DNA from 2 places in the Collinsella sp. i06-0019-1H4 genome. Region 1 is predicted to be linked to the other one. Evidence: riboswitches for the same ligand, from Rfam matches in the RefSeq annotation. Region 1 holds a riboswitch; the other holds the start of a gene.
The links. A riboswitch is a leader RNA that binds a small molecule or an ion and turns the genes downstream of it on or off. The one in region 1 is predicted to bind thiamine pyrophosphate.
Positions count from the first base shown of each region.

Region 1 (10,097 bases):
TAAAAATCAAACAGATCCAAAGTAACCCAAAGAGTACCCAAAGCAGCAATCAGCCAAGCGCTCATCAAGGGCCAAAGTGTCCGAACGGGTACCAAAGGTCCCTTCAGCCAAACCCCCATTGCGCTAAAACTATCAGCCAAAGTTCCCAATGGTGGTACATAAGGGAGCGGGCCCGACCACTAATAACCTTTTGAACGACTCTGCTTGCAGCCGGAGTGAAAAAAGGTTATTAGTGGTCGGGCCCGCGACCGGTGGGACACGTACCCCCAATTAACTGTTCTTCATGACAATCGAATCCACAACATCGGCCACATTCTCGCAGCAGTCAGCGCAGTACTCCAGGAAAGCGTAGACGTCACGCCAGGCGATGACCTCGAGCGGGTCCTTGCCATTGACGTGCAGGTTGCGCATAGCGTTGATGTAGAGCTCATCGGCCTCGGACTCAATGGTGTTGATCTGGATGACCAGCTCGCGCAGGGTCTTGGACTTGCGGTAATTAGGCAGCTCGACCATAAGGTCCTTCATGGCGCGGCAGGCGTCGGTCACCTTGTGGGCGATGACAATGGCATCGGGGTGGATGCTCTGGATGTTGGTGAAGTAGACGCGCTGCACGACGCCCTCGATACGGTCAAGCACGGTGTCGAGCGAGCAGCTCATCAGGTCCAGATCCTCGCGCTCAAGCGGGGTGATAAAGGCAGTGAGCAGGGCATCCTCGAGCTCATGGTGCTTCTTGTCGGCCGCATGCTCAATCGCATGCATCTCTTCGAGCATGCCGTGGATCTGCGCGGGATCAAAGTTCTCAAAAATCTTGATGAGCAACTCTGCGGCCTGGACAGCAAGGTCGGCGCAGGCGACGTAGTTGTCAAAGTAGAACGAATCGGGTTTCTTTGCCATGAGTGGGTCCTTTCGAGGCGAAGACGGGTGGGCGAGGTATTGCGGTCCGGATGGCCGTTCGGTTTGACTAGATGAACATCATGAACAGCTTGGCCATGACAAAGCTGATGAGTCCACAAGCGGGGAAGGTGAAGAACCACGTGAACATCATGTCCTTGACCACGCCGAAGTTGATGGCCGAGAGGCGCTTGACGGCGCCGACACCCATAATGGCGCAGGTTTTGATGTGGGTGGAGGATACGGGGATGCCGGTAAGGGTGGCAAGTAGCAGGTTCGCGGCGCCCGCCAGGTCGGCGGAGAAGCCCTGGTACTTTTCGAGCTTGACCATGCTCTGACCGACAGACTTGATGATGCGCTCACCGCCCACGCTGGTGCCGATACCCATAGTGGCCGAGCACAGCAGCATAATCCAGATGGGGATGCCGGCATCGCCGACGCTCGTCTGGCCGCTGGCGAAGGCCACTCCTAAAAAGAGCACGCCGATGAACTTCTGTCCATCCTGCGCGCCGTGCATGAAGCTCATGGCCGCAGCGCTCGCGATCTGAGCGTATTTAAAGAAGACGTTGGCACGTCGCCTGTTGGCGGCGGCGAAAAGAATCGAGACGAGCTTGCACAGGACCCAGCCCATGACAAAGCCCAGGCCGATGGAGAGCGCCAAGCCGTAGATGACCTTCATCCACTCGTGGACGTTGACGCTGCTCGCGCCGCCGAGGGCGATTGCGGCACCGGTCAGGCCGGCGATAAGGCTGTGGCTTTGCGAGGTAGGGATGCCAAAACGCGATGCCGTGGCGCCGTAGACGACGATGGAGAACAGCGCCGCGCAGAGGCATGCGAGCGCCATGGTGCTGTTTCCGCCAAAGTCGACGATATGTGAGATGGTGTTGGCGACGCTCGCGTTAAAGTGCGTCATGATGAGCACGCCGAGGAAGTTGAATGCGGCGCTCATGAGAATGGCGGCGCGGGCGGGCATGCAGCGCGTGGTGACACAGGTCGCGATGGCGTTGGGCGCGTCGGTCCATCCGTTGACGAAGATAGCGCCGAGTGCGAGGATCACGGTGACGGCAAGGACTGGGTTCGACACAATTTGGCCGAGGAAGGCTGAGAACGTTACGTCCATATATGGGCTTTCTCGAAGTTTGCAGGCACGTTACAAAAACATGATAAATCGTATCACCTCCTGCGGGTTTCTTTACCGAGTTCTGATAGGAGAAGTGAATTTTTTGGCACTAACATTGAATATTTGCCCTGTTGACCGCGGGTGTTCTTTTTGCTAGCACGCCATGAGGACACGTGCGCGCCCCAACATCCCAAAACCACAGCCTGTTCGCTTTACAATGTGCAAACATGCGTTCGATAATAGGAGGCATGGAATATCGACAGACAGATGGTAAAACTCGACGCGTGCACAAGCAGTATGTGGACGTCGTGGCTCGCATCCTCGCGGGCGGACAGGTCGTGCCGGTTACCGTCTGCTGGGTCGATGGTCGTTGCTTTACGATTGACGAGATTGTCTCGTCCACCGGTTTTGGCCTGACGGTCCACGGCATTCGTACGGCGACTTATAAGGTTCGTTTTGGCGGACATGCGACCGAACTGTATCTGGAAGAACAGGCACGCGAGCGACCGGATGGCTCGCAGACTCATCTGATGCGTTGGTGGGTGTGGGCGTTCGACCGGACGCTCGAGAGCGAGCGTCGCAGGTAAGAACGCGTGGCGTTCGGGTACAATGGCAGGAAACTTGTCAGCTACGGCGCTGTTGCAGCGCTTTTTGAAAGGACGAAGTATGAACGATATTCAGGGCTATCAGAACGGCCCCATCGAGACCGGCGCAAGCCGTGCCAAGGAGATGTCGCCGCGTGCGTACAACCTTGTCATGTCTGCCCTGATCTTTTTGGGCTTTTGCGCCATGGGCGCCGGCGCCTACTTTACGAGCACCATGTCGTTTGCCCGCATGATGATGAGCGGCGCCGCTTTGCCGCTGGTCTTTGGCTCGTTTATTTTGACCATCGTCGGTATCGTCATGATGTCGGCTGCTGCGGGCAAGCAGTCCGTGGGCCTGTCGCTCGCGGGTTACGTGATCTTTGCGAGCACCTTTGGCCTGACCGCGTCGTTTGGCCTTGCCAACTACGACCTGCCCACCATCAACACCGCCTTTATCGCCACCGCTGCCATCACATTTGTCTTCGGTGCGCTGGGCGTGACCTTCCCCAAGTTCTTCCAGCGTGTGTACGGCATTGGTTTTGGCGTTCTGCTTGCCACGATTCTGGTTGAGATCGTGCTGATGTTCATGGGCGTCTCGCAGTCCATCACCGACCTGATCGTGATCGTGGTATTCGCCGGCTTTATTGGCTACGACACCTATGTGGCCACGACGGTGCCGCCCACGCTGCCCAACGCCGTGCTCATGGCATCCAACCTGTTCGTGGACATCATCAACGTGTTCCTGCGCATCCTGAACATCCTTGGTCGTCGCGATTAAAGCGCGGCATTGCGACGCTTCCTGCCGGACACGGTAAAACGATGCGAAAGGCGGTCCTTCGGGGCCGTCTTTTTTTGTGTGCGGCGGGGTATCATGGATGGGAAAAGCCGATAGCGGCAGAGACCGAGAAAGGTGACCACTTATGGCAGACGTCGACAACAGGAACCGTAACCGCAGGCCCAATCGTGCGGGACAGTCCAATCCCAAGCGCGAGGCCCGTGCCAAGGCCGCCGAGCGTCACGTGGCGACTGTGTCCGAAACGTGCGCCAAGGATATCGAGCGCTCGCTTGCCGGCGTGCGCGAGTTCGATGGTATGCCTGCCGGTTTTGTCGCGGCGATGAAGGCCAAGGCCCAAGCGGCCGACACTGCCGAGGAACAGATTGCCGAGGATTCTGAGGCCGCCGAGATCGAGACCGCTGAGGTTGCATCCGCCGAGACCGAGGTTGCGGCCGAGCCTGCACCCGCCGAGGAGGCCACGGAGGCCGAGTCCGCGCCTGCCGCCGAAAAGCCCGCTCCGGTCCTGCCCGAGGTCACCGTGCTCGACGCCTCTGCCACGCAGGCCATTCTGGATAACGGCCGAGGCTACGCGCAGTTCTGTGACATGGCCGTGCTTGCCTTTGCCTCGTTCACCAACCCGGGCGGTGGCTACATCCAGGGCTATCTGGGCCAGGAGGCCACGCTCTGTGCCGATTCGTACCTGTACAACGTGCTCGATAAGCAGCGCAAATGGTACGGCGAGAACCGTCGTCGCAACATCAACTGCGAGCTTTACCGCAACCGTGCGCTGGTGGTGCCTGCGGTGCGCTTCGACCGCAATCACGTACATGCATATGCTGACGTGATCGTTGCCGCCGCGCCCAACGCCAAGCGCGCTCGCCAGGAGTATCGCGTGGGTGACGATGCCTTGCTGGATGCCCTGCGCGATCGCATCCGCTTTGTGCTTGCCATCTGCGATGAGCTGGGTCGCGAGAAGCTCGTGCTGGGCGCTTGGGGCTGCGACAACAACGGCTTTGACGCCGAGGCCGTGGCTGAGCTCTTCCGCAAGGAGCTTGCGTCGGGCGACTTCAAGGTCAAGCAGGTGTTTTTTGCCGTGCCCTCTACGCGCTGGGATGAGGACTTCGCCAAGTTTGAGCACGTGTTGGCAAGCTTCCCCGAGTGTAACGAGGAGTCCTATGCTCAGGTGGCCGCCCGCGCCGCGGCCGCCCGTGCCGCCGAGCAGGCTCAGGCCGCTGCTGAGGACGATGAGGATGACGACGACTGGCGCAAATACCTGTAATCGGTATGTGCTGACAGATAGGTCGATCCGGCAGGAGAGACTGCTCCCGCCGGCTTTTTACTAGAGGAAGGGCTTACGATGAAAAACGTTCTGTGCTTTGGCGACAGCAATACCTATGGCTATGATCCGGCGGGCATGCGCGACGGCACCGCGGTGCGCTATGCGCACGATGTGCGCTGGTGCGGCGTGGCCCAGCGCGACCTGGGCGAGGGCTGGCACGTGATTGAGGAAGGCCTAAACGGCCGCACGACGGTGCGCGACGACATGTGCCATCTGGACACCAATCTCAACGGCATCCGCGCGTTGCCGATGCTGCTCGAGTCCCATAAGCCGCTGGACGCGATCGTGATTATGCTGGGCACCAACGACTGCAAGACGGTCTTTAGCGTGGGGGCTGCCGATATCGCTGACGGTGCCATGGCGCTGATTCGCACCGTCCGCGCGTTTCCCTGGACCGACGCTGCGCCTTGTCCGCGCATTCTGCTGATGGCTCCTATCAAGATCAAGCCGCAGATCGCCGATGTGTATATGACCGACTTTGACGAGCACTCCGTCGAGGCCTCGGAGCATTTTGCCGAATACTATGCGTATGTTGCCGAACAGTTTGGCTGCGACTTTTTGAATGCCGCCGATTTTGCCGAGCCGGGCGATATCGATTATCTGCACATGATGCCGGAAAGCCACGAGAGCCTCGGCCATGCCGTGGCAGCCAAGCTCAAAGAGATGATCGGAGAGTAGTACGGCCCTAAGCAGTACAAAAGTTCCCCTTGCGGTGGCTTGTTTCGTTGGTTTGTCTTGATCTGTAACAGCTGTAAGGCCGAAAACGGGCTAGATGTTACAGATTGAGATTATTTAGGTCGATATCGGTCGTTTGTCTCGATCTGTAACATCTAGGGTCGATTTCGCCGAGTTACTGTTACAGATCGAGATTTTCTTCTCAGCGGAATTTGAATGTCTCAATCTGTAACAGGTGGGCCGAAAAATGGACTCTAACTGTTACAGATCGAGATGTTTGCGGGAACCGCCACAAAGGTGCCTGTCCCCTTTGTGGCGGTTTGGGATGGGGCTTAGTATTGCCACATGTGGTTGACGGGGCCGGAGCCTTTGCCCATGTCAAAGCCAGCGGCGAGAGCGCCCGTTAGGTAGGCCTTGCCGGCGTTGACGGCATCGGCAAGATCCATGCCCTGGGCCAGCGCGCAGGCGATGGCGGACGAAAGCGTACAGCCAGTACCGTGCGTGTTGCCGGTCTCGATGCGCTTGTGGCGGAACCACGTGGTGAGCGGATCGCCCAGATGGTTGCCCTCGTCATCGAGCGGCGCGGGCTCTGCTAGCACATCGTTGGCCTCGTTGACAAAATGCCCGCCCTTAACGAGAGACGCGCAGCCAAAGCGACGGGTGAGAAGCATGGCGGCATTTTGCTGCGTGCGCTCGGAATCGACCTCATAATCGAGCAGCGCCATGGCCTCGGGAATGTTGGGCGTGATAACGGTCGCCAGCGGGAACAGGCGGCGGGTGAGTGCCTCAGCGGCATCCTCGGCAATGAGGCGAGCACCCGAGGTGGCGACCATGACGGGGTCGACGACGATATTTTGTGCGTCCCAGGCGCTCAAGCGGTCGGCGATAACCTCGATAATCTCGGCAGAGGAAACCATGCCGATCTTGACGGCGCTGGGTCGAATATCGTCAAAAACGGCATCGATCTGCGCCGCGACAATATCCGGAGAGATGTTCTGCACAGCGGTGACGCCCAGGGTGTTCTGTGCGGTGATGGCTGTGATGGCCGTCTCGGCATACAGGCGGTGCGCCGTGATGGTCTTGATGTCGGCCTGAATGCCGGCGCCACCGCTGGAATCGGATCCTGCGATGGATAGAACGGCGGGTACCTTACTGCGATCCATGTTCGCTCCCTTGTTCGGTCGGATTCAAATGGGTCTTTAAGTCTGCATTATAAAGTTGCCCGGGCCGGCTGTATTCCGAACCCGGGCGGGCGATGCAATCTTTACGCAAATGTAAGCAAATGTTCACGCGTCAACAATTGTCGAACACCTTGTTACCGATTGTGGCTTCGGTGACGCGTTAGTCCTCAATACCGAGGTCGATCGTCGTGCCCTCGAACACCTTGTTGACGGTGCGGACGGCGCACATCTTGCCGCACATGGTGCAGGTGCCCTCGGTGGCAGCGGGGGATTCCTCGTAGCGCTTCTTACCGGTGACCGGGTCGAGAGCGCACTTCCACATGGCGTCCCAGTCGAGCTTGCGGCGTGCCTGGCCCATCTTGTCGTCCATGTCGCGGGCGTGGGGCACCTTTTTGGCGATGTCGGCGGCGTGTGCGGCGATCTTGGTGGCCATGAGGCCGTCGAGCACGTCCTGGGCGTTGGGCAGGCACAGGTGCTCGGCCGGCGTCACGTAGCACAGGAAGTCGGCTCCGGAGCTGGCGGAGATGGCGCCGCCGATGGCGGCGGTGATGTGGTCGTAGCCCACTCCGATATCGGTCACCAGCGGCCCGAGCACATAGAACGGGGCGTTGTGGCACAGGCGCTTCTGCAGTTTCATATTGGCGGCGATCTCGTCGAGCGCCATGTGACCCGGACCCTCGACCATGACCTGGACGCCGGCGGCCCAAGCGCGCTTGCACAGCTTGCCCAGCTCGATCATCTCGGCGGTCTCGGTGGCGTCGTTGGAGTCGTAGAGGCAGCCCGGGCGGCAGGAGTCGCCGAGCGAAATCGTCACGTCGTACTCGTGGCAGATTTCGAGCAGCTCGTCAAAGTACTCGTAGAAGGGGTTTTCGTTGCCGGTGACCTCCATCCAGCCAAACAGCAGCGAGCCGCCACGGCTGACGATGTTCATGAGACGGCCGGTCTCTTTAAAGGTCTTGGTGACCGACTTGTTGATGCCGCAGTGGATGGTCATAAAGTCCACGCCGTCCTCGGCGTGCGCGCGCACGACTTCGAACAGGTCGTCCTTGGTGAGCTTGACCAGCGGCTTTTCCATGTAGCCGATGGCGTCGTACATGGGGACGGTGCCCACCATGAGCGGTGTCTCGTCGATGAGCTGCTGGCGGAACTGGCGCGTCTTGCCCGAGTTGGAGAGGTCCATGATGGCGTCGGCGCCGTAGTCCTCGGCAATCTTGACCTTCTTCCATTCCTCGGCGGCATCGGCCTTGTCGCCCGAGATGCCCAGGTTGACATTGACCTTGGTGGACAGGCCCTCACCGACACCAAAGGCGCGCATGCCCTTTTTGATATGCACGATGTTGGCGGGGATGGCGATGCGGCCGTCGGCCACGCGCTCGCGGATGTACTCGGGGTCGCGATGCTCGCGCTCGGCGACCTCCTTCATCTGCGGTGTGATCTGCCCGGCGCGGGCGAAGTCGATTTGCGTGACGAGCGTGGGCTCGGTTTGTGTGCTCATTGGCACGGCTCCCTTCGTTGGCATTACCCATATCAGGTTTGCGGGTCAGGGCGGGCGCGCCCAGTCTCAGCCTGCCGTCTTGTCCTGCAAGCTCCCCGTTTATGTGGTGGGCTCAAGTATAGCTCGAATGGGTACGATTGACGCGATGAGCATGCCCGTGGGGAGGCGAACATGGAAGACAAGCATCTATATCGGGAGACGCAGTGGGATGTGTCGGCCGAGGAGGGCCGTGCCCATCATGGGCTGGTCGCAATTGGTTTTGCGATCCTTGTCGTGATGGCGATCGCCTGTTGTATCTGGACGTTTGGCGGGCGTGGGGGAGCTGCCTGGGCGTTTGAGGCGGACGATAGCCTGCCGATCATGACAGTGAAGGTCACGGGCGGCAATACCGTTGCCGCGCCGGGCGATTATTGGTACCCGCGCGATGAGTTTGTGCAGTTGCAGCTGAGTGGTGGGTCCATTCCAGGTGAGGAAATCGAACACGTGACGTTTGATGCGGTGCTCAAAACGCTGACGGTGAAACTCAAAGATCAAGGAGACGTCCCTACGACGATGGATATCGCCTTGACCGAATGGCGCCTTGAGCCTCCATCGGGTGTTGCGATGTCCGAGGTGGAGCACGTTAAGGTTACCTACCAAGATGGCTCGACGATCGAGATTGCCAAGGCAGACGGCTTGGCGGAATAGCGGGGTGTTTGGAAACGTCGGGCCTATTGTGCCTGCGCGTTCATGAATACCAGGGTGTTTTTGTCTGAAAGCTCGGAGATGTAACGATAGCCGATGTTGAATGCGGTAAGTTCGCTTGCATCCTCGAGTTTGTTTTCTGCCATCCACCGCACCATGGAGCCGCGCGCCTTTTTGCTGGCGGTCGACCGTTGGATGGGCTTCCCGTTGCGGATACCCTCGCCAAAGAGGCACGTGACGGCTGTGGCGTCGCCCGCGAGATGGGGTAGAACGGCCTTGGCGTACTCCACGCTGGCAAGGTTGACGACCGTGGTGTTGGAGCCGGTCGGCGCAATGGCGCATTCAAGTTTGTCGCCCCAAAACGCATAGAGGTCACGGGCGTTGTCGACGGCGAGCTTGGCTCCCATTTCGAGCCGATAGGGCTCAACGCCATGGAAAGGCCGCACGCATCCGTACAATCCGGAGAGGATCCAGAGATGGTTTTGCAGCCAGTCGAGTTGTGCGGCATCCATGACCTCGGGCGCCATGCTCTGGTATTGAATCCCGTGATAGGACATGACGGCAGGGGAGAGGTGTCGGGCGAGTGCGGGATTGTCGAGATCGCCGTTTATCAGGATGGGCCCGAACTCATGCAGGGTGTTGAGGCAAGGCCCCAGCAGTTTGTCGCTCACGTTCCATAGCGCTTGCAGGCCGCCGCTGCCTTCATTCCGCTCGATATCTAGCAGTGCGCGGTGGAGGCGAGCCGTCTCGTGCGCAAAAGGTGGAATGCCCAGGACTTCAAAAGCATCTTGGGCCGCGCGCATCTGCTTGGCGGGCGAAATGATGACCTGCAGCATGGACTCTCCTCTGCCAAAAAGGAAGTTGCGGTGGAATACGGTCTGTTTTGGCCGTTTATAGGCCAGTTTAGTCCGTATTTCACCGCAACTGATGAAGGGCTGGTTAGGCGCGCTCGAGGAAGGCCTTGTAGCCGCGGTAGGCCTCGTAGATATCGGCCTTGTTAGCGACCTCCCACAGGGCGTGCATGGACAGGACGGCAACGCCGGAGTCGATGACGTTCATGCCGTACTTGGCCATGATGTATGCGATGGTGCCGCCGCCGCCCGCGTTGACGCGACCGAGCTCGCAGGTCTGGAAGTCCACGCCGGCCTCGTCCATGATGTCGCGGACGAGGGCCACGTACTCGGCGTCGGCGTCGTTGGAGCCACCCTTGCCGCGGCTGCCCGTGTACTTGTTAAAGCACAGGCCGCGACCCATAAAGGCGGCGTTCTTGGTCTCGAACTTGCCGGCGTAGCCCGGGTCGAAGCCGGCGGACACGTCGGAGGAGAGCATACGGCTGTGGGCGAGTGCACGGCG
Region 1 covers NZ_BAABYB010000001.1:946,824-956,920, forward strand. Annotated here, with positions in the region: gene ACGHEN_RS04025 (DUF47 domain-containing protein) at 271-894, opposite strand; gene ACGHEN_RS04030 (inorganic phosphate transporter) at 962-2,011, opposite strand; gene ACGHEN_RS04035 (hypothetical protein) at 2,260-2,598, shown strand; gene ACGHEN_RS04040 (Bax inhibitor-1 family protein) at 2,678-3,373, shown strand; gene ACGHEN_RS04045 (TIGR02452 family protein) at 3,516-4,649, shown strand; gene ACGHEN_RS04050 (SGNH/GDSL hydrolase family protein) at 4,728-5,387, shown strand; gene thiD (bifunctional hydroxymethylpyrimidine kinase/phosphomethylpyrimidine kinase) at 5,717-6,547, opposite strand; gene thiC (phosphomethylpyrimidine synthase ThiC) at 6,726-8,060, opposite strand; TPP riboswitch at 8,053-8,168, opposite strand; gene ACGHEN_RS04065 (hypothetical protein) at 8,232-8,747, shown strand; gene ACGHEN_RS04070 (YaaA family protein) at 8,771-9,580, opposite strand; gene ACGHEN_RS04075 (aminopeptidase) at 9,684-10,097, opposite strand, start outside.

Region 2 (10,097 bases), 310 kb from region 1:
GGGCGCCTTGCCACCTGAGCTCGCCTCGATCAGCCCGGCACGCACCTGCTCCAAGCGCTGCTCGAGTTCAGTCTCGTTTGCGGAGAGCGAGATAAGCACAAACTCGTCTCCACCGATACGGAACAGCATCTCATCGTGCTCCATGGTTTCGGAGAGCGTGCGGCAGATGCTCAGAATATAGCGATTGCCTTCGGCGTGGCCAAACCTATCATTGCAATGCTTGAGATGGTCGATGTCAATATAGGCGCAGGTGAAGGGATCGCCTTTGCGCCAGAGCTGCTCGACGTGACGGTCGAGTCCGCTGCGGTTGCCCAAGTTGGTGAGCGGGTCGATATAGGCGTTGCGCTCAAGCAGCTGGCGCTCTTGTTGCAGGATAGCATGCGTCTTTTGCAGTTGCTCACCAACGGCGCGTAGCTCAGCAGGCAGCGCGGCAACATCGAGTTCGGCGGTCGAGATGCCATTCGCAAGTCGCTGAAGATAGGCAATAATCGATTGCTCGCCCAGGCGGTACGACTCGTTCATGATGGATAACCTCCTTGGGGGAACAACGGTTTGTATCATATCCCCAATTCGGTTTGAACTGGGGATATAAGTTAGCTAATGGAGACAAATGCCCCCTTCGGCGGTGGCGTTTTGCGCGCGAGCGTATCAGTTGTTATTGCCACCATCGAGCAATGCCTCAAAATCCTTCGCCGGCATGGGGCGGTAGTAGAGGAAACCCTGAGCGTAGCGGGCGCCCATGTGGCGTAGCATGTTCGCCTGCTCATCTGTCTCGACGCCTTCGATTACAATGGGCAGATGGAGCGACTGCGCCATCTCGAGCATCGATGACACGATCTGCGCGCTGCGGCCTTGATCGCGGTCGGTGGGCACAAAGGTTCGGTCGAGCTTGATGACGTCGACGTTGACGTTCTTGAGCATCGCGAGCGTGGACTGACCGGTGCCAAAATCGTCCATATAGGTCGAGAAGCCGCGGGTGTGCAAGTCGGCTGTCAGTTTGTCCACGGCTTCGGACTCTCCCGTATAAGCCGTCTCGGTGATCTCGATGCGCATGAGCTCGGGCGGCAGGTTGTATTGGGCGGCGAGCGATCCCATATGCTCGGCAACGTCGCAGGCAAGAATGTCCACGCGAGACACATTAAGCGAGACCGGAACCACGCGAAGACCGCGATCGAGACGCTCGCGAAGCCATATGGCGACACCCTGCCAAATGTACTTGTCGAGCGTCACCACAAAGCCGCTTTCCTCGAGTGCGGGGATAAACGTTGCGGGCGAAATGAGAGAGCCGTCCTTGTCAATCCAGCGCGTAAGTGCCTCGGCGCCAATGATCTCGCCGGTTTCCATATCGACCTGGGGCTGCAGGTAGTACGTGATGCGGCCATTTGAGAGCGCGTACTGGAACTCGGTCAGCGTGCGGTGGAACGCAATCTCGTGTTCATATTCTTCGGGGCGGAAAATAGCAATGCGCTCCTTGAAGTCGTTTTTGGCGCGTCGATTGGTAAACATGGCCTTTGCCTGCGCATCGATGGTGATCTCCTCATTGGAGTCGATGGGGTAAATGCCCATGGACGGCCAAAAACCTACGCCGTCATCATGCCTGGCTACTGCCTCGCGAACGCGGTTGTAGATTTGATGGACGGTGATGTGCTTAAAGGGGATGAGTACGCAAAAGTCATCTTGGCCCCAGTACCCTGCGACGCCCATATCGGCATTCTCGATGTCCTTGAGGACCGTGCCCACATCGGCGAGTACGCGGTCGCCCTCGGCCTGGCCGTGCCATTCATTAAACAGGCGCATGTGACCCATGTCGACGGTGGCGATGCACCAGGTGTCGTCGCGCCTTGCCTCGAGAAATGCGTTGGCGCGCCGCATAAACTCGCTGGGTCGATAGAGGCCCGTGAGCGAGTCGATACGTTCGGCGATGGCGCTTTTGCGCTCCGCCTCGGGTATGGGGAGGCTGTCGTTGGGAACAAGCCCGCCGGCCGTGCGAAGGCGACGGTCGAGTTCGCCTAAAACGGCGGTCGCTTGATGGGTTAACTGCTCGTAAAAGGCCGGGACGACAAGGCAGACGGGAGTAATGGTGTCGCCCGCGATTTGAACAGGAGCGAAAACAGCCTCTTTAAGGTGGCGGGTCAGTTGCTCGAATGCCTCATGGTCCAAATCGTTGCTGAGCACGACGAACTGGACGCTTCGTGAACGGAAGACCCGGCTTCTGCCGCGGGTGATCGACAGCATGCGGCCTGCGTATTCGGCAAGCATGTTGTCGACAGCCTCGGCCCCGTAGAGCTCGTTGAGATTCGCCGTGCCACGAATGCGCACCGCTATAAGCCCCGTCTCGCAGCGGTCGCGACGGCAGGCATCGATAGCGTTGACCAGCATGCGCTGCGTTCCGAGGCCTGTGGCGGCGTCGACGGTTTCGGCAAGCGAGTGGTTGACGAGTTCGCCGACATAGAGCGAGGGGACATTTCCGTCGCCGTCGATGCGAAACCCGCGAGCACGGCAGAGAACGTAGTCACCCGCGGCATTGCGCATGCGGTACTGCATGACGCGGCGGTGTTTGGAGCCGTTAAAGATCTGGTTGATGTCGTTGGCGTAGGCCTCGAGGTCATCGGGATGGACGCGCGTCTTCCAGAAATCGCGGCAGCTGTCTATGTGCTCCGAAGGAAGACCGAGATCGCGCAAGGCACCTTGCGACCAAAGGGTGCGGTCCTTGTCCAAGTTCTCGATAAAGAAATAACGGCCCTCGTTGAGCATCGAAAAGGCGTCAAAAATGCGATCGCTTATTTCGAAGTCGTCGGCGTGGACTTGCGTGATATTGCGCCGATCGAGGTGCATAGCATGACGTAGCTTGTAGTCGTACATGCGATGGTCGGCATCGAGCGTCATGCGATTGGAGGCTTCGCCCAGGGCGGGGTCGGCGTGTGCCACTCCGTAGCTAAACGAGTGGGGCATCTCGGAATCGTTGTTTTTGAGCAGGATCGTTCGGCAGTGTTCCAGACGTTCGGCGAGGTCGTCCTCGGTCGCAATCGTAGATAGGATGGCAAACTCGTCGCCTCCCAGACGAAATGCCGCCTCGTCTACCTTCATATACAGCTTGAGATAAAGGCTTACCTGCAAGATATAGCGGTTGCCCTCGTCATGGCCAAAGACATCGTTGCAGTGCTTGAGATTGTCGATATCGATGAACGCCATGGTAACGGGAGCGTCCTGCTCCCAGAGCTCCTCGAGGGAACGGGCAAAGCCGCCGCGGTTGCCAAGTCCGGTAAGCTGGTCGGTAAAGGCGGTCCTAATCAGATCATCCTGACGCTCGAGAAGGTCGCGGACGGTCTTTTCGAGCGTTTCGGTGTAATTGCTGACAGTTTCCATGTTCTAAGCGGCTTTCTGAGGTCGGGGCGGATTGCGTCGGGCGAGCTCGTTGTGTACACGTATCGTTGTTCGGCGTTTTGCGTGCATCCAGGCCCCCGCCTTGCTGCGTTGTTGAGTTACTTTGCCGGCTAATGTTCGCTGTTGATAACAGCTGGGTAGTGTAAACAACAATACCCAATTATATATGGGTGCACATGCTGTGGGCGGCTATTGTTCGACAAGCGGTAGCGCGACGATGCGATGCTTGATAAAAATGCGACTGGGGCGGTATATGTTGACGGGTATACTTGTTCCGTTTGAATTTGCGGGGACGGAGATGGTCGCATGGCACAGTCAAATATGATGCGCACGGTGGGGCTGGCGCTCGAAGGAGGCGGCTACCGCGGTATGTATACGGCGGGCGTGCTCGACGTTTGGATGGAGCACGGTTTGACCTGCGACCATATGGTGGGTGTCTCGGCGGGCGCGGCGTTTGGCTACAACTTTAAATCGCGGCAGATTGGACGCGCCATTCGCTACAACAAGGCATATTGTGCCGATAAGCGCTATGCGGGTGTAGCAAGCTGGCTGCGGACTGGAGACATGTTCAATGCCGATTTTGCCTATCATGAGGTGCCCATCGAGCGCGATCCCATCGACCTGGAGGCATATCGCGCCTGCCCCATGCGGTTTACGTGCGTGTGTACCGATATCGAGACGGGCAAGGCCGTCTATCACGACCTGCCTTATGGCGATGAGCGCGATATCGAGTGGATCCGGGCGTCGTCGGCTATTCCTGTGGCGACGCGTCCCGTTGCTATTGACGGACATAAGTATCTGGATGGTGGCGTGGCTGATTCTATTCCCAGCGCATGGCTGTTTGCGCAGGGGTATGACCGAAACATCGTGGTACTCACGCAGCCGGCGGGCTTTGTGAAGCAGCCCAACAGCGTGATGCCCATGCTGCGGCGCGTGTTCCGTCACTACCCGGAGTTTGTCGCAGCGCTTGAGCATCGGCATGAGGTCTACAATGCCACGCTCGATGACTTAGCACGTCGCGAGGCTGCCGGCGAAATCTTTGTGGTGCGGCCGAGCGAATCGGTGAAGGTGCCGTCGCTGTGCCGCGAGCCCGATGAACTCGAGCGCATCTATCAGATCGGCCGCCGCGATGCGGAGGCAACCTTGCCGGCACTGGAGACATATCTGGCAGGGTAGAGGCTGCTGCCGCCATCTCGGCGGGAAGCGCATCCCGGAATGGAGGTCCAAACTGGGATGCGCTTTCCATCGCTGAAGATATGAGGCTGCGAATCGGCTGCTCGGCTTGAGCCTATGCCTGCTGCCAGGTATCGACGAGCTCCTTGGCGGCGGCGTAGGGGTCGTCGGCACTGCAGACGGCGCTCACCACAAAGAAGCCATCGACGCCGGTGGCCTTGAGCTGTGGCAGGTCGGCCGTCTTGACGCCGCCGCCCACCACGATGGGCACGGGGCTTGCCGCGTGGAGTGCGGCCAAGTCCTCAAAGCTCTTGGTGATGATAGAGCCGTCGGCCGCGCGTCCGCAGTCGCGCTTGGTCTCGGTCTCGTGGAGCGGGCCGATGCCCAGGTAGTCGACCAGGCTCATGTCGGCGGTCTTGACGTACTCGAGCATCTCCTCGCAACGGGCCGAAAGGCCCACAATGGCATCGGGGCCCAAAAGTTTGCGGCAGACCTCGACGGGAATATCGCTCTGGCCAACGTGCACGCCGTCGACAGCGATGCCCTGCTCGCGCGCGGCGAGTACGCAGTCCAGGCGGTCGTCGATCAGCAGGGCGACCTGACCGGTCTTGCCGGCCTGTGCGATTGCCTGCGCGGCGTCGCCCGTCAGCGCGATGATCTCGCGGGCACTTGCCACCTTGGAGCGCACCTGGATGCAGGTAAAGCCTGCGTCGAGCGCCTGGGCCACCACATCGCCCACGGGACGCCCGAGCGTGTTTTCGGGGCCGAGTACCAGATAGGCCGAGATATCAAGGTTGTCGCGGATGCTCATCGTGCTTCCTCCTGCTTTTTGATCTGTGCTTCCATGCGCTCGAGCTTGCCGGTCATGGTGTCGGTAAATCCGGGTCGAATATCGGCTTTGAGCACGACTTCGGTGCGGATGCCCTTGCTCGCCAACACAAAGGTTGCGTCGCGCACGACCTGCATGACCTCGTCCCAGTCACCCTCGATCTCGGTGAACATCGAGGTGGTGCGGTTGGGAAGGCCGCTCTCGCGAATGACGCGCACGACCTCGGCGACCTCGGCGGACAGTTCATCGCCGGTGCCGCACGGGGCGATGGCCACGGCGACGAGTGTGTTCATGCCGGCATTGGTTGCGGGCTCGGACATGGCTTATGCCTCCTCGAGCTCGAGTCGGTTATCGGCGATGTCCTGGGCGGTCGCGCGGTAGAGCTCGTCGATAAAGGCGACCTTAAAGCTTGCCGGGGCGTCGGCGACGGCGGCGGCACGCGTGCCGGCAACGTTGTAGACGGCGGTGCCGCAGACGGCGGCCGTAAACGGGTCGGCGGCGCAGGCGTACACGGCCAGCACGCCGCCCTGCGAGCAGCCGCAGCCGGTGATCTTGGACATGAGCGGGCTGCCGCCGTGGGACTTGGCCACGGTCGTGCCGTCGGTAATCAGGTCGACTTCGCCCGAGACGACCACGGCGCCGCCGGTGTAGCGGGCGAGCGCCACGGCGGCATCGCGGGCGGCGTCGACCGTGTCGGTGGTATCGACGCCGCGTACGCGGCTCAGATCGGCCGCCTCGCCCTCAAGACCCCACAGGCCGGCGAGCGCAATGATCTCGGAGGCATTGCCGCGCACGATGGCGGGCTTGTACTGCTTGAGCTCGTTTACCAGCTGGGTGCGCAGGCTACCGATGCCCAGGCCCACCGGATCGAGCACCCAGGGCTTGCCGGCGTCGTGTGCCGCCTTGGCCGCTCGGGGAATCGTCTGCTCGTAGATGGGGAAGAGCGTGCCCATGTTGAGATAGATGGCGCCGCCGCCGGCAACGAGTGCCTCGCCTTCGTCGGGCAGATAGACCATGGCGGCCGATCCGCCCACGGCGAGCTGTGCGTTGGCGACAAAGTCGATCGTCACCGTGTTGGTGATGGAGCCGGCCATCGGATTGGTGGCGCGAATCTCCTCCACGGCCTTGACCATATGCTGCTTAAGCTGTTCCGAATCAATCACTGCACATGCCTCCTTGGCATAGAAAAGGGGCGCTGTGCATAGACAGCGCCCCTGTAAAGGCGGCATGCTCCCTACGCCAGCATTAACTGACAGGTTCAAAGGATTGGGCCCCATGCCCTCTCAGCCTTGTGGTTTGCACCGCCGGCACTCCCGCATCGAATCTGTTGTTCCCTATACTAGCGCACCTGCCAAAAAGGGACAGGTTTATTTTGGCAGGTCGTTACAATAGGTAGGACCGATACGAATGGGGGCCTTATGATTAAACTTGTGCTGACCGATATGGACGATACGCTGATTCCAGCCGGGCATGACGGCGCCAGCGACTACGCCATCGAGGGCATTCATGCCATGCAGGCGGCGGGTCTGCACTTTGGCCCGGTTTCGGGTCGCCAGCCGTCCGCGATGGGCTGGATGTTCCGCAATTGCGTCGAGTGCTTCTCGACCGGCGCGTTCTGCAACGGCCAGGTCATGTTTGTGGACGGCGAGGCGGTGGCCTCGCATGCGACCGACAACGATGCCCTGACGCGTCTGGCCGATTACCTCGAGCAAGAGACCGACGATACGTATCTGAAGGTCTACAGCCTGGGTGATGACTTTTGGGATAACGATGCCTATTGCGTGACGAACGACCCCGAGCGCGTACGCCGCGCCATGGAGTCGGGCGGCAACGCGTGGCTCAAGGGCGAAGAGGCCCCGTGCCGTCCTGTTGTCGATGATGCCCCGGTGTTTAAGGCGAATATTTGGAGTGCCCGTTCACGTGAGGAGCTCGTGGAGCTACGCGAGCGCGTTGCCGCCGAGGTGCCGGAGCTCTCGCTTGTGTTTCCCAACAACCGCGTGCGCCTGTTTGACATCCTTCCGGCCGGTTGGGACAAGGGCTGCGCTGCGCTGGAGCTGGCGCGCGCTTTGGGCCTGACGCCCGACGAGGTGGCCGTGTTCGGTGATTCCGATAACGATCTGCCCATGATCGATGCCGTTCCCAACTCCGTTGCAGTCGCCAATGCCAACGAGGCTGTCACGGCTGCCGCGCGCTGGCATATCGGCGCTGCGGCAGACGATGCGGTTGCCGGGGCTCTGCATCAGATTGCCGCCTGTGCCGCGACGGGGGAGATGCCGCCGTTTATGCGTCAGATGGATGCGACGGGTTTCGACGTCACGAACGTCTAGGGAGAAAGCTATGAAGCTTCAGCAGCTCAGGTATGTCGTCAAAGTTGCCGAATGCGGCAGCATCACCGAGGCCTCGCGCCGGCTTTTTGTGTCGCAGCCTTCGATTACCGCGTCGATTCGCGATCTCGAAAACGAGATGGGTGTGCACATCTTTGAGCGCACCAACAAGGGTGTCATTGTGTCCGAGGAGGGCGAGACCTTCTTGGGCTACGCGCGCCAGGTGCTCGACCAGGCGGATCTGCTCGAAGGCAAGTACAAGGGCGAGTCCGAGCAGGTGCCGCACTTTAGTGTGAGCTGCCAGCATTATTCCTTTGCCGTCAACGCGTTTGTCGATGTGATCCGTGAGTTCGATGCCGCGCGCTACGACTTTACCCTGCGCGAGGAGCAGACTCACGAGATTATCGAGGACGTCGCGCATATGAAAAGCGAACTAGGCATCTTGTACTTGTCCGAGCACAATCGCGAGGTCATCGAGCGCATGCTGGCGGCCAACGAGCTCGTGTTCGAAGAGCTCTTCTGCGCCACGCCGCACGTTTTTGTGTGCGCCGACCATCCGCTGGCGGGCCGCTCCAGCGTGACGCTCGAGGACCTGGAGGACTATCCCTTCCTGTCCTACGAACAGGGCAGCTACAACTCGTTTTACTATTCCGAGGAACTGACCTCGACGTTTGAGCGCCGCAAGAACATCCGCGTGCGCGATCGCGCGACGTTGTTCAACCTGGCCATGGGCCTCAACGGCTACACGGTGTGTTCGGGCGTGATCAGCCACGAGCTCAACGGGCCGGGTATTATCTCCATTCCGCTCGATGTGGACGAGTACATGGAGATCGGCATCATCACGCGCAAAAATACGACGCTCACGCGCTACGGTCGGGCCTATATCGACGCGATCCGCCAACATATCTAGGCTGCTGCGTTCTGCACAGGTCAAATCTCTTTAAGGCAGCCCAAACTGATATAGGAAGCATCTATATCAAACTGTTATAAACATATATTATACGATGGCCATAGGAGCGCTCATACTCTGTCCCAGTAAAGCAACCAATTCAAAGGGAGATATCTATGAGCACTTCGATTCAACCGAACGCGCCGTTTCGCGCCGATATCGTCGGCAGTTTTCTTCGTCCTCAGGCCGTGAAGGACGCCCGTGCCGCCTACGCCGCGGGCACGCTTGATGACGACGGCCTTAAGGCCGTCGAGGACGATGCCATTCGCGATTTGGTGGCAAAGCAGAAGGCCGCCGGCCTGCAGGTCATCACCGATGGTGAGTTTCGCCGCAGCTACTGGCACCTCGATTTTATGTGGGGCCTTAACGGCATTGAACGCCGTACCTCGCGTACGGGTTATATGTTCCACGACGAGGAGACCACAGCCGACACCGCCGTGGTAACCGGCCCCATTAGCGGCGAGAACCATCCGTTCGTCGAACACTTTAAATTTGTCAAGGTGCTCGAGGGGGAGGGCCAGGTCGCGCGGCAAACCATTCCGGCGCCGATCCAGACGTTCTCCGAAGTCACGCTCGACCGCTGCGACGGCCAGCAGGAGAGCCTGCGCGCTGTCTATAAGACCGATGAGGAACTTGCCGACGCCATCGCAGCCGCTTATCGCACGGTGATCGCCGACCTGTACGCAGCAGGCTGCCGCAACATCCAGTTTGATGACTGCACCTGGGGCATCTACTGCGACACCGATTTTGTCGCCAAAACCGGCATGAGCCCGGTCGACCTGCAAAAGGTAAGCGAGCTGGGCGTGGCGCTCAACAATGCCGCCATCGCGGACAAGCCCGACGATCTGGTCATCAACACGCATGTGTGCCGCGGCAACTACCACTCCACCTATGCCTTCGAGGGCGGCTATGACCCCATCGCGCCGTACCTGTTCGCAAACGAGGATGTCGATGCATTTTACCTGGAGTTCGATACGCCGCGCGCCGGCGGTTTTGAGCCGCTCAAGTACGTTGCCCCGGGCAAGAAGGTCGTGCTGGGCTTGGTAACCACCAAGGCGGCAGAGCTCGAGAACGAGGATGTTATCGTCGAGCGTATTCACGAGGCTGCAAAGTATGTTCCGCTCGAGAACCTGTATCTGTCGCCTCAGTGCGGCTTTGCCAGCTGCGAGATTGGCAACAAGCTGACCGAGGATGAGCAATGGGCAAAGATCGCGCTGGTCAAGCGCATTGCCGAGCGCGTTTGGAAATAGCACTAGTGTTTGCAGGTGGCGGCGCGTGCGAGGCATAGTGTATCGCGTACAATGGTTCGGATCGTATCGTTCGGGCAGGTTATCCGATATGCCTGATCGCCCTTCCATTCGAAAGGACATCCATGTCCCAGTCCTCGACGCCCGCCGTCAGCGATGCCATCTACGACGCATCGTCGCTCGGCCGCCCG
Region 2 covers NZ_BAABYB010000001.1:640,475-650,571, forward strand. Annotated here, with positions in the region: gene ACGHEN_RS02705 (diguanylate cyclase domain-containing protein) at 1-522, opposite strand, end outside; gene ACGHEN_RS02710 (EAL domain-containing protein) at 649-3,366, opposite strand; gene ACGHEN_RS02715 (patatin family protein) at 3,691-4,560, shown strand; gene ACGHEN_RS02720 (thiamine phosphate synthase) at 4,673-5,368, opposite strand; gene ACGHEN_RS02725 (thiamine-binding protein) at 5,365-5,706, opposite strand; gene thiM (hydroxyethylthiazole kinase) at 5,710-6,549, opposite strand; TPP riboswitch at 6,601-6,711, opposite strand; gene ACGHEN_RS02735 (HAD-IIB family hydrolase) at 6,805-7,713, shown strand; gene ACGHEN_RS02740 (LysR family transcriptional regulator) at 7,724-8,620, shown strand; gene ACGHEN_RS02745 (5-methyltetrahydropteroyltriglutamate--homocysteine S-methyltransferase) at 8,776-9,909, shown strand; gene ACGHEN_RS02750 (uracil-xanthine permease family protein) at 10,032-10,097, shown strand, end outside.
Region 2: linked by a shared signal. The riboswitch ahead of thiM (hydroxyethylthiazole kinase) and the one ahead of thiC (phosphomethylpyrimidine synthase ThiC) in region 1 are both predicted to bind thiamine pyrophosphate.